DNA from 3 places in the Lactococcus sp. UBA7128 genome. Region 1 is predicted to be linked to each of the others. Evidence: predicted binding sites of a transcription regulator. Region 1 holds the regulator's gene; each other region holds the start of a gene.

The links. The regulator CtsR, encoded in region 1, represses protease genes until heat stress. The targets are predictions, from matches to a motif close to TTGGTCAAAAAAGGTCAAANA.
Region 2: a site for CtsR is predicted at 2,088-2,108, ahead of clpB (ATP-dependent chaperone ClpB). Genes of this name have one in related genera too.
Region 3: a site for CtsR is predicted at 2,127-2,147, ahead of B4H39_RS06765 (ATP-dependent Clp protease ATP-binding subunit). Genes of this name have one in related genera too.

The regions. Positions count from the first base shown of each region.
Region 1 is NZ_DKXK01000064.1:9,763-14,086, reverse strand. Features, by position in the region: gene B4H39_RS07010 (ATP-dependent Clp protease ATP-binding subunit) at 1-1,916, opposite strand, end outside; gene B4H39_RS07005 (CtsR family transcriptional regulator) at 1,906-2,358, opposite strand; gene greA (transcription elongation factor GreA) at 2,606-3,079, opposite strand; gene mltG (endolytic transglycosylase MltG) at 3,103-4,324, opposite strand, start outside.
Region 2 is NZ_DKXK01000060.1:17,082-21,405, forward strand. Features, by position in the region: gene clpB (ATP-dependent chaperone ClpB) at 1-2,014, opposite strand, end outside; gene B4H39_RS06530 (NAD(P)-dependent oxidoreductase) at 2,165-2,794, opposite strand; gene B4H39_RS06535 (Rrf2 family transcriptional regulator) at 2,887-3,327, opposite strand; gene B4H39_RS06540 (HdeD family acid-resistance protein) at 3,469-3,999, shown strand; gene B4H39_RS06545 (MFS transporter) at 4,087-4,324, opposite strand, start outside.
Region 3 is NZ_DKXK01000061.1:5,991-10,314, reverse strand. Features, by position in the region: gene dnaG (DNA primase) at 1-550, shown strand, start outside; partial or broken gene B4H39_RS10240 (translation initiation factor IF-2 N-terminal domain-containing protein) at 572-739, shown strand; gene rpoD (RNA polymerase sigma factor RpoD) at 743-1,966, shown strand; gene B4H39_RS06765 (ATP-dependent Clp protease ATP-binding subunit) at 2,229-4,324, shown strand, end outside.

The DNA.
Region 1 (4,324 bases):
ATAATGTTGAAAATATCTGGATGGGCTTTTTCAATTTCATCAAGTAAGATAACCGAGTAAGGTTTATTACGCACCTGCTCTGTGAGCTGACCCCCTTCATCATATCCCACATATCCCGGAGGAGCGCCAATCAAACGTGAAGTGGAAAACTTTTCCATAAATTCGCTCATGTCTACACGAATCATGTTTTCTTCACTGCCAAAGACGCTCTCAGCCAAGGCCTTGGCAAGCTCTGTCTTACCGACACCTGTAGGACCGAGGAACATAAATGACCCTAGAGGGCGTCTCGTATCAGCAACTCCTGAACGTGCCCGCCGAATTGCGCGAGACACCGCTGTTATGGCTTCTTCTTGTCCAACAACCCGCTTGTGTAACTCTTTTTCAAGATTAATCAAGCGCTCACTTTCTGTTTTCGTCATTTGTTGTAGAGGAATCCCTGTAAGATTTGAAACAACAGCATAAACGTCGCTTTCTTGAACGAGGGGAATATCTTCTTCAGATAACGGAAAATTATCAATCTTACGAACTAATTTCTGAGTGTTTTTTTCAATTTTTTGTGCTTCGAGGATATCAAGAGACACAACCGCAGCTTGTAACTTCCTTTCTTCTTCTTTCAGCTCTGCTTTTAATTCATCCAATTTACTATGGTTTGTCTTACGCGTTATCTTGACTTTTGCCGCCGCTTCATCAAGAAGATCAATGGCCTTGTCTGGCAAACGGCGACTTGGCATGTATCGGTTACTCAGACTTACTGCCCGCTCTAAGGCTCCATCCTCAAACTTGACTGTATGATAAACTTCAAATTTTTCTTTCAGCCCCTGTAAAATGGCAATGGTCTCGTCTTCTGACGGTTCTTCGACATTTATACGCGCAAAGCGGCGCTCCAGAGCTTCGTCCTTTTCGATATATTTCTGGTATTCCTGATAAGTCGTTGCTCCAATAAGCTGAAATTCTCCACGCGCGAGTGCGGGCTTCAAAATATTTGAAGCATCATTTACAGAGTCCATTCCTCCACCAGCTCCGATGATCGTATGGAGTTCATCAATAAACACAATAACATTTTTATCATGGGTTACTTCATCCACAATAGCTGTTAAACGATCCTCAAATTCACCGCGGAACTTCGTACCAGCAACAACCATGGCCATATTTAAAGCCATGATGCGGCTGCCCCGGAGATCAGCAGGCACATCTCCCTGCACCACACGTGTTGCAAAGCCTTCAATAATCGCAGATTTACCTACACCAGGCTCTCCGACTAAGACAGGATTATTTTTAGTACGGCGACTCAAAATATGGATAAGGCGTTCCACTTCACGCGTTCTTCCTATCATTGGATCAAGCCTGCCTTCACGAGCAGCTTTGGTTAAATCTGTGGATACCGTGTCCAATGTGGGCGTTGTCGTGGTTTCTGAAACTTTCCCTGAGAGATTTCTCTTTGAGGCCGGTGTTACAGCTTTCCGACGTTCTGGAACACGTAAATATGCTTTTTGTTCCAGTTTTTTTCGAAGATTTGCAGTATTGATATTCTGCTCCCGTAAAAGTTGTGCCGCAAAGCTCGCTTCGTTAGCCAATACCATGTACAACAGATGTTCCGTTCCCACACGATTTTTATCGTTGTTTTGTGCTAAAACTTTTGCTTGCTCAATAATATTTTCTACTCTTGGGCTAAATTTTATTTCTGATTTTTTTGTTTTGACTTGACTTGAAAAGTCCTCAATGTCGATTAACATCTCTTCTAAATCAAGTTGCTCAGAATTTAATAGGGTAAATGCCAATGAAGAGGGAACTTCAGCCAATGCTGCCAAGAGGTGCGAACTTTCCACCCAGGCATAGTTAAACTTATAGGCATAGTCAATAGACTTCTGAAGTACACGCATGACTTGCGGTGTAAATTCCTTTTCATTAAATTTCATCATCTCGATCCAATCTCTGTAGTATTTTTATCATCATTTTTGCTCTGCAACTGTTAGAAATATCACTATCAACCAGAAGCAACAGGAGAAGATTGCCTTCTCGTTCAGTCAAAATATTTTCATCAAATAAAAGTTGCAAAACATCTTGAGCCATGCTCTCTGTCAAACTTTCTGGCAACTTCTGAATCAAATCAAGCAGAAACTCGTGTTTTGCTGAATAATGATATTTGAATATTTTTATATAACCGCCGCCACCCCGTTTTGACTCTACATCAAAGCCTTTTGACGGTGTGAAGCGTGTTTTAATAACATAGTTAATTTGCGAAGGCACCACATCAAATTGGTTGGCTAAATCTGCACGCTTAATCTCAATCTCACGTGCTTCTTCCAACAGCTTTCGCAAATAAGCTTCGATAATATCTGAAGTATTTTGAGCAGACATAGAACCTCCAATCTTTGACCTTTATTGACTATTATATCGAATTTTTTACTTTTTTACCAAAAATAGTGGTTGGAGCTTCCTTAATAAATAAAAGTATCCTCGAAGGACTGATGAAAAAGTCGAGAAAATCATCTTTCTCGACTTTTTATACAAAATACAAGCAGCACTTACTTATCTTTAAACGGCTTATTTCATTTAAGAAAATATGTCAAATATTTTTCAGCGCCCATCCTATAGAGATAAGTTTTTATTTTACATCCACAATCTTGACTTCGATTTCACCCATAGGTAATGGAATGTTTACAACATCACCTACTTTACGACCAATCAAAGCCTGAGCGATTGGTGACTCATTCGAGATTTTTCCTGCAAACGGGTCTGCTTCAGCAGTACCAACGATTTGATATTCTTCTTCCTCGTCATCACCTACTTCTTGGAAAACTACAGCCTTACCAAGTGCAACTTCATTCTTATCGATATTGGCGTTGTCCACGATTTCAGCGTAACGAATCATTGTTTCCACTGTAGAAATGCGTCCCTCAATAAAAGCTTGCTCATCTTTTGCTGCTTCATATTCTGAATTTTCTGAGAGATCTCCGTAGCTGCGGGCGACTTTGATGCGCTCAACAACTTCTGGACGTTTTACCAATTTAAGGTTATCTAATTCTTGTTCTAGTTTTTCCAGACCTTCTTTGGTCATAGGGAAAGTTTTTTCTACCATTTTTTTATCCTTTTTTAAGTTAATTAATTACCTGCTGCAATCGCGTCATTGACATACTTTTGAACATTTATATTTTGCTCTTCAAGTGTCTGGGCAAAATAAATCTTCCCTTCTGTATCTGCAACAAAGTAGAGATAGTTATTCGCAGTCGGATTTAATACCGCTTTGATTGCCGACAAACTTGGACTGACGATTGGTCCTGGACCAAATCCAGGGTACAAGTATGTATTAAATGGCGAATCTAGTTGTGTATTAATTGCAGCCTGCTGATCAAGTGAAGTATCCTTACCAAGTTTTCCTTCAGCGTAGAAGATACCTGTATTTGAGTCTAAGGTCATGCCCAAATCCCTGCGGTTAAAGAAGACTTGCGCCACATTGCGACGGTCATCATCACTTCTTGCTTCCTTTTCAACAATAGCTGCTAAACTCAGTGTTTCATTAACTGAAAGACCTGCAGCTTCCATTTTATCGTAGAGTGGTTCAAGTTGGGTATTCATTGATGAAAGCATTGTCTGAATCAGACTTTCAACAGTTGTTTTCTTCGTATATTCATAAGTCGCTGGGAAGAGATAACCTTCGAGCTGATACTTCACGCCACTGTCTTTTGCTGGCAAGCTTGCGAGAAGTTTCGGAAACTCTTTTTTCATTTTTTCGATGAAAGCTTGATCTTGAATCACCTTCATGAAGTCTTCTTTACTAAAAGGAGTTTTCTCATCCTTGCTGTCTGAATTGACAGTAACAGCTTGGGCAATTTGCTCCAATGTATAACCTTCTGGAATCAAAATTTTACCCAGAGTTGGTTCCACAGGATGTTCCGTTCCTCCCTGTTCTAGAAGGGTCGCGATTTCAGATAAACTCATACTTGGTGCAAGATTGTAATAACCACTCTTGAAACCGCTGAAATTTTTAAACTTCGTATAATACTGGAAGATCATTCCATTTTTAATAATGCCTTCTTTTTGTAAGATGTCACCGATTTGTTTGCTGCTCGCTCCCGCTGGAATATTAACAGGCCGCTTCGTTGTTTCTGATGCATTCAGGGGTTGCACCCCTTCTTTGATAAAGTTATATCCGTAAAAGCCTGTGCCCGCAGCCGCTAGGACTAAAACTGCTACGATAATGGCAATAATCTTGCCAGAAGAAACTTTCTTCGGAGCTTTTGATTGCTTAGACTTTTTGGAAGGTCTCTCGGAATTCTCTGCTTTCGCTCGGCGACTTCTTCGCTTGCTTTGCATCTCCTCTGTA
Region 2 (4,324 bases), on a different contig from region 1:
TGCGGCGAACAGCTTCAGTCAATTGTCCCCCTTCATCATGACCGACATATCCCGGAGGAGCTCCAACAAGGCGTGAAACGCTATGCTTTTCCATATACTCACTCATATCAATCCGAACCATATGTTCTTCGGAGTCGAATAGATTTTCAGCTAAAGCTTTAGCCAGTTCTGTTTTACCAACACCAGTTGGACCTAAAAAGAGGAATGAACCTAGAGGACGGTTAGGATCCTGGATTCCTGCACGCGCACGAATAATCGCATCGGACACAGCTTCTACCGCTTCATCTTGCCCAACAACACGTTGGTGCAAGGTGTCTGGCAGATGAAGCAGCTTTTCACGTTCCCCTGCCACTAGTTTCGTTACAGGAATCCCTGTCATACGACCAACCACTTCAGCAATTTGCTCTTCAGTAACAGATTCTTGTACCAGACTGAGATCATCTGATTTTGCTTTACTTTCAAGGTCTTTCAGTGATTTTTCGATTTCAGGAATTTTACCATAGCGCAATGCAGCCGCTTTTTCAAAATCGCCATCGTTTTGTGCTTCTTCAAGTTCATGACGGGCACGTTCCAGTTCATTTCTTTTTTCAGAAATATTACCGATTTCCTTCTTTTCAGCTTCCCATTGTGCCTTAAGCTGGTTGTTTTCTTCACGTAATTCAGCAATCTCTTCACGGATAATATTCAAACGTTTCTTAGAAGCATCATCATTTTCTTTTTTAAGCGCTGCTTCTTCGATTTCCAATTGCATGAGACGACGATTGGCTTGGTCGAGCTCTGTAGGTAAAGAGTTCATTTCGACACGAATAGTTGCGCTGGCTTCATCCACCAAGTCAATCGCTTTATCAGGAAGAAAACGGTCTGTAATATAGCGGTTTGAAAGCGTTGCTGCGGCAACTAAGGCATTATCATGAATGGTTACACCGTGGTGAATTTCAAAACGTTCTTTCAAACCACGAAGGATAGAAATTGTATCTTCAACTGTTGGCTCTGTAACCAAGACTTTTTGGAAACGGCGTTCCAAAGCCTTGTCAGTTTCCATATATTTCCGGTATTCATCCAAAGTTGTAGCACCGATAAGATGGAGTTCTCCCCGAGCAAGCATTGGCTTCAAAAGGTTACCAGCATCCATTGAACCTTCCGTTTTACCTGCTCCTACAATGGTGTGCAACTCGTCAATAAAGAGGATAATCTGACCGTCTGATTTTTTAACTTCATTCAGTACAGCTTTCAGACGTTCTTCAAACTCACCACGGTATTTGGCACCGGCAATAAGCGCACCCATATCAAGTGAAAAGACCGTTTTATCTTTTAGATTTTCTGGAACGTCTTTTCGTACGATACGTTGAGCAAGTCCTTCAACGATAGCTGTTTTACCAACACCAGGCTCACCGATAAGTACGGGATTGTTTTTTGTCTTGCGTGACAAGACACGAATAATATCACGAATTTCTTCGTCACGTCCGATGACGGGGTCTTGTTTGCCTGCTTTTACCTGAGCAACAAGATCAACGCCATATTTTTCAAGTGCTTTGTATGTATCTTCTGCGTTTTGATTTGTCACTTTATCACCTCCACGTAAGTTTTCAATTGCTAATTTTGTTTTTTCCTTATTAAGTCCATGGCTGACTAAATATTTTGTTAAAGGATTTTTCTTTAAGTCAAAAAGTGCTAGCAGTACAATCTCCGTTGAAAGGTACTCGTCTCCCATTTCCTTAGCAATCTTATCTGCTGCACTAAAAAGGCTAAAAAGATCTGAGCTTATGTTTTGACCATAAGTAATGTTACTTCCTTCAACAGAAGAAATTTTATCTATTTCATTTTCAATAATTTTTGTAAATTCATCAATATTGATGCCTAGATCTTTGTAAAAATTATAAGCAAAACTATTGGGTTCTACAAAGATTCGCCATAAATGTGGAATTTCGATCACTTGATGATGGCGAGTTTGCGCAATTTGTTGCGCTTCATAAAGTGATTTTTGCATACTTGTTGTCATTTTTTCGATGTCCATAATGCACCTCGATTCATTTCATATTAATATAGTAATTTTCTCATTTTTCTTACTACCTCTTAATTATACCCCTTTGGTCAGTAAAGGTCAAACATTTTGTTCGCTATTTTCTATGTAAAAATAAAAAGGATTTTTCAAGAAAACCCCTTTTTATTTTTGAAAAACACTGATGCGTTGTCCAACATAATTTTCCTCAAGAGCAATATTAATCATCGCTTTAGCGTAGTCCGCATAACTGATAATACTTTCGTCCTTGGCATTCAATGTGAGTTCTTCACCAGCAACAACATAGTCCCCTGTCTTTTCTCCCTCTGGTCGGAAGTCAATTGCTGGACTCACGTAAGTCCACTTAACATTATCTCGTTTTCTTAGTGCCGCCAAAGATTCAGCCATAGCGGCAGTCAAAGGTTTAAAAGCTTCTGGAAAGTTCTCTGACTGATAAAGTTGAAGGCTATGTTCTGGATTAAGATACAAACTTCCTGCACCACCGACAACCAGCAATCGTTTGTCTGTATTTTCCACTAAATCTGCAAGATGCTGAACCGAAGCTGTATGCTGTTCAAGACTGTCTTCAGCCCAAATACCAAAAGCATCAATAATAACATCAAAATCTTTGACATCTTCTTTAGTCAAATCAAATAAGTCTTTTTCCAGTACTGACTGAGCTGCTGTTTTGTTCTCGCTCCTGACAATAGCTGTGACATCTATTCCTCTATCTGTTGCCTCTTGTACAATTAGACGGCCAACTTTGCCATTTGCTGCAACTACTGCTAATTTCATAAATTAACCTCCACTATCATTTTCGTTGTAATTCCTTTTGTTACAAGTTAATTTTATATAAGCCTACAGAAAAAGTCAATTATTCAGTTTTTTTAAGGATTTATCGCTATACAATGCTCAATATCCCTAAGAACTTCCTGCAGACCTATCGTTTTCATTTGTTCTTCCATGGCGTTTTGAATCATGTCGAGTTTAACATCAAGAACCTGATGAATATTTTTCCCCACAGAACAATCTAAGTTAGGATGTTCATGAAAATGAAAAAGACCTTTTTGACTCACAGCCTCAACTGCTTCATAAACATCAAATAAACTTATTTCTTCGATCGGCTTTGCAATTCTTGTCCCTCCACTTCCTCGAACCACTGTTACCAGTTCTTTGGCTTTTAATTGTTGAAGTACTTTTCTGATGATGACTGGATTGACATTGATACTGCTTGCCAGAAAATCGCTGGTTATCTTGCGCTCTCCTTCATATGTATGGATACAAGCAAAAATATGAAGAGCAATGGTAAAGCGGCTTGATATTTGCATTTTTTCTCCTTAAACGCTTGACTTACTTTAAGTATAATTCTCCTCTCTGAGAATGTCAATAATAAAACAATTGCATCAATTTCCCACTCTTTAAACAAAATAAGTTATAATTAAGTTATCAGAAAAGAAAGGGGTATTAAAATGTTTTCTGAAAATTTTTCAAAAAGGCTACGTAAAAATGTCGGAATAAACGGCTTAATTTCAACACTTATTGGCTTGCTTATTCTCTTCTGGCCAGGGCGTACAGCGCAGGTAGGAACTGTTTTGATTGGAATTTCTTTTATTTTAATCGGGATTTTTTATCTTGTTTCTATTTTCTCACTGATGAATGAAAATTTTTGGTCTAGATTTGGACATTTTCTTTTAGGAACAATTTACGTGATTGCAGGACTGTTTTCATTGATTAATCTAGCAGCTGCTACAGCCACTTTATTTATTATTATCGGAATTTTAGTGGGCTTTACTTGGATAACAGAAGGCTTTGTATCTTTTAGTTATGTGCCTTATTCACCCTCTAAACCGTGGACTATTCTCTCTGGGGTTTTAAGTGTAGTTGCAGGTTTCATGCTTTTGCTTACGCCACTATGGGGTGCAATAGCACTTTGGACGCTCCTCGGTATAGTTATACTTGTCCTTGGTATCTTTAAGCTCGTTCATTACTTTACATGGTAATTATAAAAAAAGGAATCGCTAATGTTTAAGCGGTTCCTTTTTTTATGCTTTATTCTCGTCTTTTGCAGTTTATGACTCAATGCTTTTTTAAAAATCTGCTTGCTTTCTCTTACGGGTCATAAGCATTGATAGTATTCCGGTTCCGAGTAAAATAATCGCTGAAATATAGTAAGGGAAAAAGTGATTAATGTCAAACATCATCCCTGCCGCCAGCGGCCCTAAAATATTGCCAAAGCTTGTAAAGGTTGAATTCAAACCATTGATTGCTCCTTGCTGATCCCCTGCATGCTTTGAAAGATAAGTTGTTACTGCAGGTCTGAACAAA
Region 3 (4,324 bases), on a different contig from region 1:
TGAAAACTTTGATGAGGAACAATTTTCGAATTATCCGGATCCTGGATTTATATCAGGGGAGCATGAATACTATGAAAGTTTTCCTCTTCATCAGCAAGAAGTAATTGCTCCTGCCCACCCGCAGCTTCCCCATCTATCGAGAAGTGAACGAGCTGAAGAGCAGCTTTTGAATCGAATGATTTATCATCAGAATGTTCTTCAGAAGTTTGCGGACGATGAAACTTTTCGGTTTGTCCACCAACGTTATCAAAATCTTTTTGAAAAAATCATACTTGAAGCTATGAGTTTTGACGAAATTGATCCTTCTCACTTTGGCACGTCATTAGATGCGGAGGAGAAAAATTTATTTTATCAAATTTTAAGTTTAGATTTACCAGATGAGACAAGCAGTCAAGAGCTGGAAGATTTGGTAGTTGTTTTTGCTAAGGAAATGGAACAAATAAAGTTCAGTGAACTACAAAAACAATTAGAGAATGCCCAAAAATTGGGAAACAAAGAACGTGAGCTAGAGCTCACAATCCAAATTATTAATCAGAAGAAAAAAATATGAGCCAGCTGCTTATATTGTTCATTGAGGAGGATTAAATTGGCAAGTAATACTAAGAAAAGAATCAGTCAAATTGCAAAAGAAACTGGAATTACTAATAAAGCTTTAATTGCAAAAGCACAAGAACTTGGTATGGGAGTTAAATCTCACTCAAGTTCTATTTTCGAGGCTGAAGAAGAAAAACTCCTTAAAGCAATGGACTTCAAGCCAATTATTGTCGAAAAAGTTGATGTTTCTGAGTTGCGAAAAAAAGATTCTAAACAGGTTACTTCTGTTAAAGAAAAAGCAGATAAGAAGGCTATTCAAGACACTGATACATTTGACAGCAAAGCATTTGATAAGGCAGTGTCAGATTATATCACAAAGCGTAAACCACTGGAAGAAGCTCTAGATGATGAAATTACGGATGAGTTAGTTGTTAAGTTTGGCTTGGAAGCAGAAGCTATTGAAGATTTACTTCAACAAATCCAAGATGCAGGAATTTCAATTGTTGATAAGGAAGGAAATCCAAGTCCCCTGGCTTTGCAAGCTGAAGAGGAAGAAAAGCTAGATGATAATGCGATGGATGAAATCGTGACAAATGTCCGTATTGATGATCCAGTTCGTATGTACCTTAAAGAAATCGGACGTTATCCTTTGATTTCGCTTGAAGAAGAAACAAAACTTGCAGAAGCTATCGTTGCGGGTGGAGATGAAGCAGAGTTCGCTAAACAAATGCTTGCAGAGGCCAACTTGCGTTTGGTTGTTTCGATTGCGAAACGTTATTCTGGACGTGGTATGCAATTCTTGGATCTGATCCAAGAAGGAAATATGGGTCTAATGAAGGCTGTGGACAAATTTGACCATACTAAAGGTTTCAAATTCTCAACTTATGCGACATGGTGGATTCGTCAAGCTATTACACGTGCCATTGCTGATCAGGCGCGTACGATTCGTATACCTGTCCACATGGTTGAAACCATCAACAAGTTAATCCGTGTGCAGCGTAATCTTTTACAAGAGCTGGGACGCGATCCATTACCAGAGGAAATCGGTAAAGAATTACACATGACCCCTGATAAGGTTCGTGAAGTCTTGAAGATTGCGCAAGAGCCTGTATCATTGGAAACACCTATCGGTGAAGAAGACGATTCACACCTAGGAGATTTCATTGAAGACGATGTGATTGAAAGTCCAGTGGATTATACGAACCGCATCTTGCTTCGCGAACAACTTGATGAGGTTATGGATACCTTGACGGATCGTGAAGAAAACGTATTGCGTATGCGTTTTGGACTCGATGATGGACGTATGCACACACTTGAAGATGTTGGCAAACAATTTAAAGTGACACGTGAACGCATCCGTCAAATTGAAGCGAAAGCAATTAAAAAATTACGTCACCCACGTCGCAGCAAACCATTGCGTGACTTTATGTAGTTCTACAGAAACACTCTCGGAAAGAAACCGAGGGTGTTTTAACTCACGATATATGGCATCTTTATTTGGAGACTTCAGCCATTTCAAAAGTTAAAACAATTACTTTTAATCGGACAAAACATTTGATAAATTTTCTAGAAGTGATATAATAAAAATACTAAAGGTCAAAAAAGGTCAGACTAAAAGGTGAGAAGTCAGACATGATTCTTAAATTAATGAAAAGCAAAGAAATAGAAAAGATATTATCACAAAGGAGAAAGATATGCTCTGCCAAAACTGTAAGATAAATGAAGCAACCATTCACCTTTACACCAATGTGAATGGGCAGCGTAAGCAAGTTGATTTATGTCAAAACTGTTATCAGATTATGAAATCAGGTGGTCAGGAAAGCCTATTTGCTGGGGCTACGAATATTTCTAATAATGATGATCCTTTCAATCCATTTCCAGATATTTTTCAAGCGCTACATGGTAATGATCAAGGACGTTCAATGACGCCACCTACTCAGACAGGTCGGCGTGGTCCTGGTGGCCCGCAAAATCCTCGTGGAGGGCAAGCGCCTAAAGGACTTTTAGAGGAATTTGGTGTTAATATTACTGATGCTGCACGTCGTGGGGAAATCGATCCAGTTATCGGCCGCAACTCAGAAATCACACGTGTTATTGAAATTTTGAATCGCCGGACAAAAAATAACCCGGTACTCATTGGTGAACCAGGTGTTGGTAAAACCGCAGTTGTTGAAGGACTTGCTCAGAAAATTGTTGATGGTGATGTGCCACAAAAATTGCAAAATAAAGAAGTTATCCGTCTTGACGTTGTAAGTTTGGTTCAAGGGACAGGTGTGCGTGGACAATTTGAAGAACGTATGCAAAAATTGATGGATGAGATCCGTAAACGTGATGATGTCATTCTCTTTATCGATGAAATTCATGAAATTGTTGGTGCAGGATCTGCAGGAGAAGGAAATATGGATGCTGGAAATATCCTTAAACCTGCTCTAGCACGCGGTGAGCTTCAACTTGTTGGTGCAACTACACTGAATGAATACAGAATTATAGAAAAAGATGCAGCGCTTGAACGTCGTATGCAGCCTGTCAGGGTTGATGAGCCATCTGTAGATGAAACGATCACCATTTTGCGTGGTATTCAAAAACGTTATGAAGATTATCACCATGTGAAATATTCAGATGAGGCTATCTTAGCTGCTGTAAATCTGTCCAATCGTTATATTCAAGACCGTTTCTTACCAGATAAAGCGATTGATTTGCTTGATGAGGCGGGATCTAAAAAGAACCTCACACTCAAATTTGTAGACGCAGAAGATATAAAGAAACGTATTGAGCAAGCAGAAGTACAGAAAAAAGAAGCGATGAAACGCGAAGATTTTGAAAAAGCTGCACATTTTCGGGATCAAATCGCAAAATTACGCGAATTGCAAAATCATGAGGTTTCGGATACAGAAATGCCCAATATCACAGAAAAAGATATTGAAGCAATCGTTGAAGAGAAAACACATATTCCAGTTGGTGATTTGAAAGAAAAAGAACAAACACAGCTGATTAATTTAGCAGAGGATTTAAAAGCTCATGTTATTGGTCAAGATGAAGCTATTGATAAAATCTCTAAAGCCGTTCGCCGCTCACGTGTTGGACTCGGCAAACCCAATCGTCCGATTGGTTCGTTCCTCTTTGTTGGACCGACTGGTGTAGGTAAGACCGAGCTTGCCAAACAACTGGCTTATGAACTATTTGGATCAACGGACAGTATGATTCGCTTTGACATGTCGGAATACATGGAAAAACATAGTGTGGCTAAGTTGATTGGTGCTCCTCCAGGATATGTAGGTTATGAAGAAGCAGGGCAGTTAACGGAACGCGTACGTCGTAACCCATACAGCTTAATCTTATTGGATGAGATTGAGAAAGCTCACCCGGATGTGATGCATATGTTCCTGCAAATTCTCGATGACGGGCGTTTGACAGATGCGCAAGGACGTACAGTTTCCTTCAAAGATGCCATCATCATTATGACATCAAATGCTGGGACAGGTAAGGTCGAAGCAAGCGTTGGTTTTGGCGCTGCGCGTGAAGGGCGTACGAATTCGGTACTTGGAGAATTAGGTAATTTCTTTAGTCCAGAATTCATGAACCGTTTTGATGCCATCATCGAATTCTCGGCATTGAGCAAGGAAAATCTGCTTAAGATTGTGGATTTGATGTTGGATGAAGTCAATGCTCAAATCGCCCAAAATGACATCCATCTAGATGTCACACAAGCCGTTAAAGAAAAGCTTGTTGACCTGGGCTACGATCCGAAAATGGGAGCACGTCCATTGCGTCGTACCATCCAAGATAATAT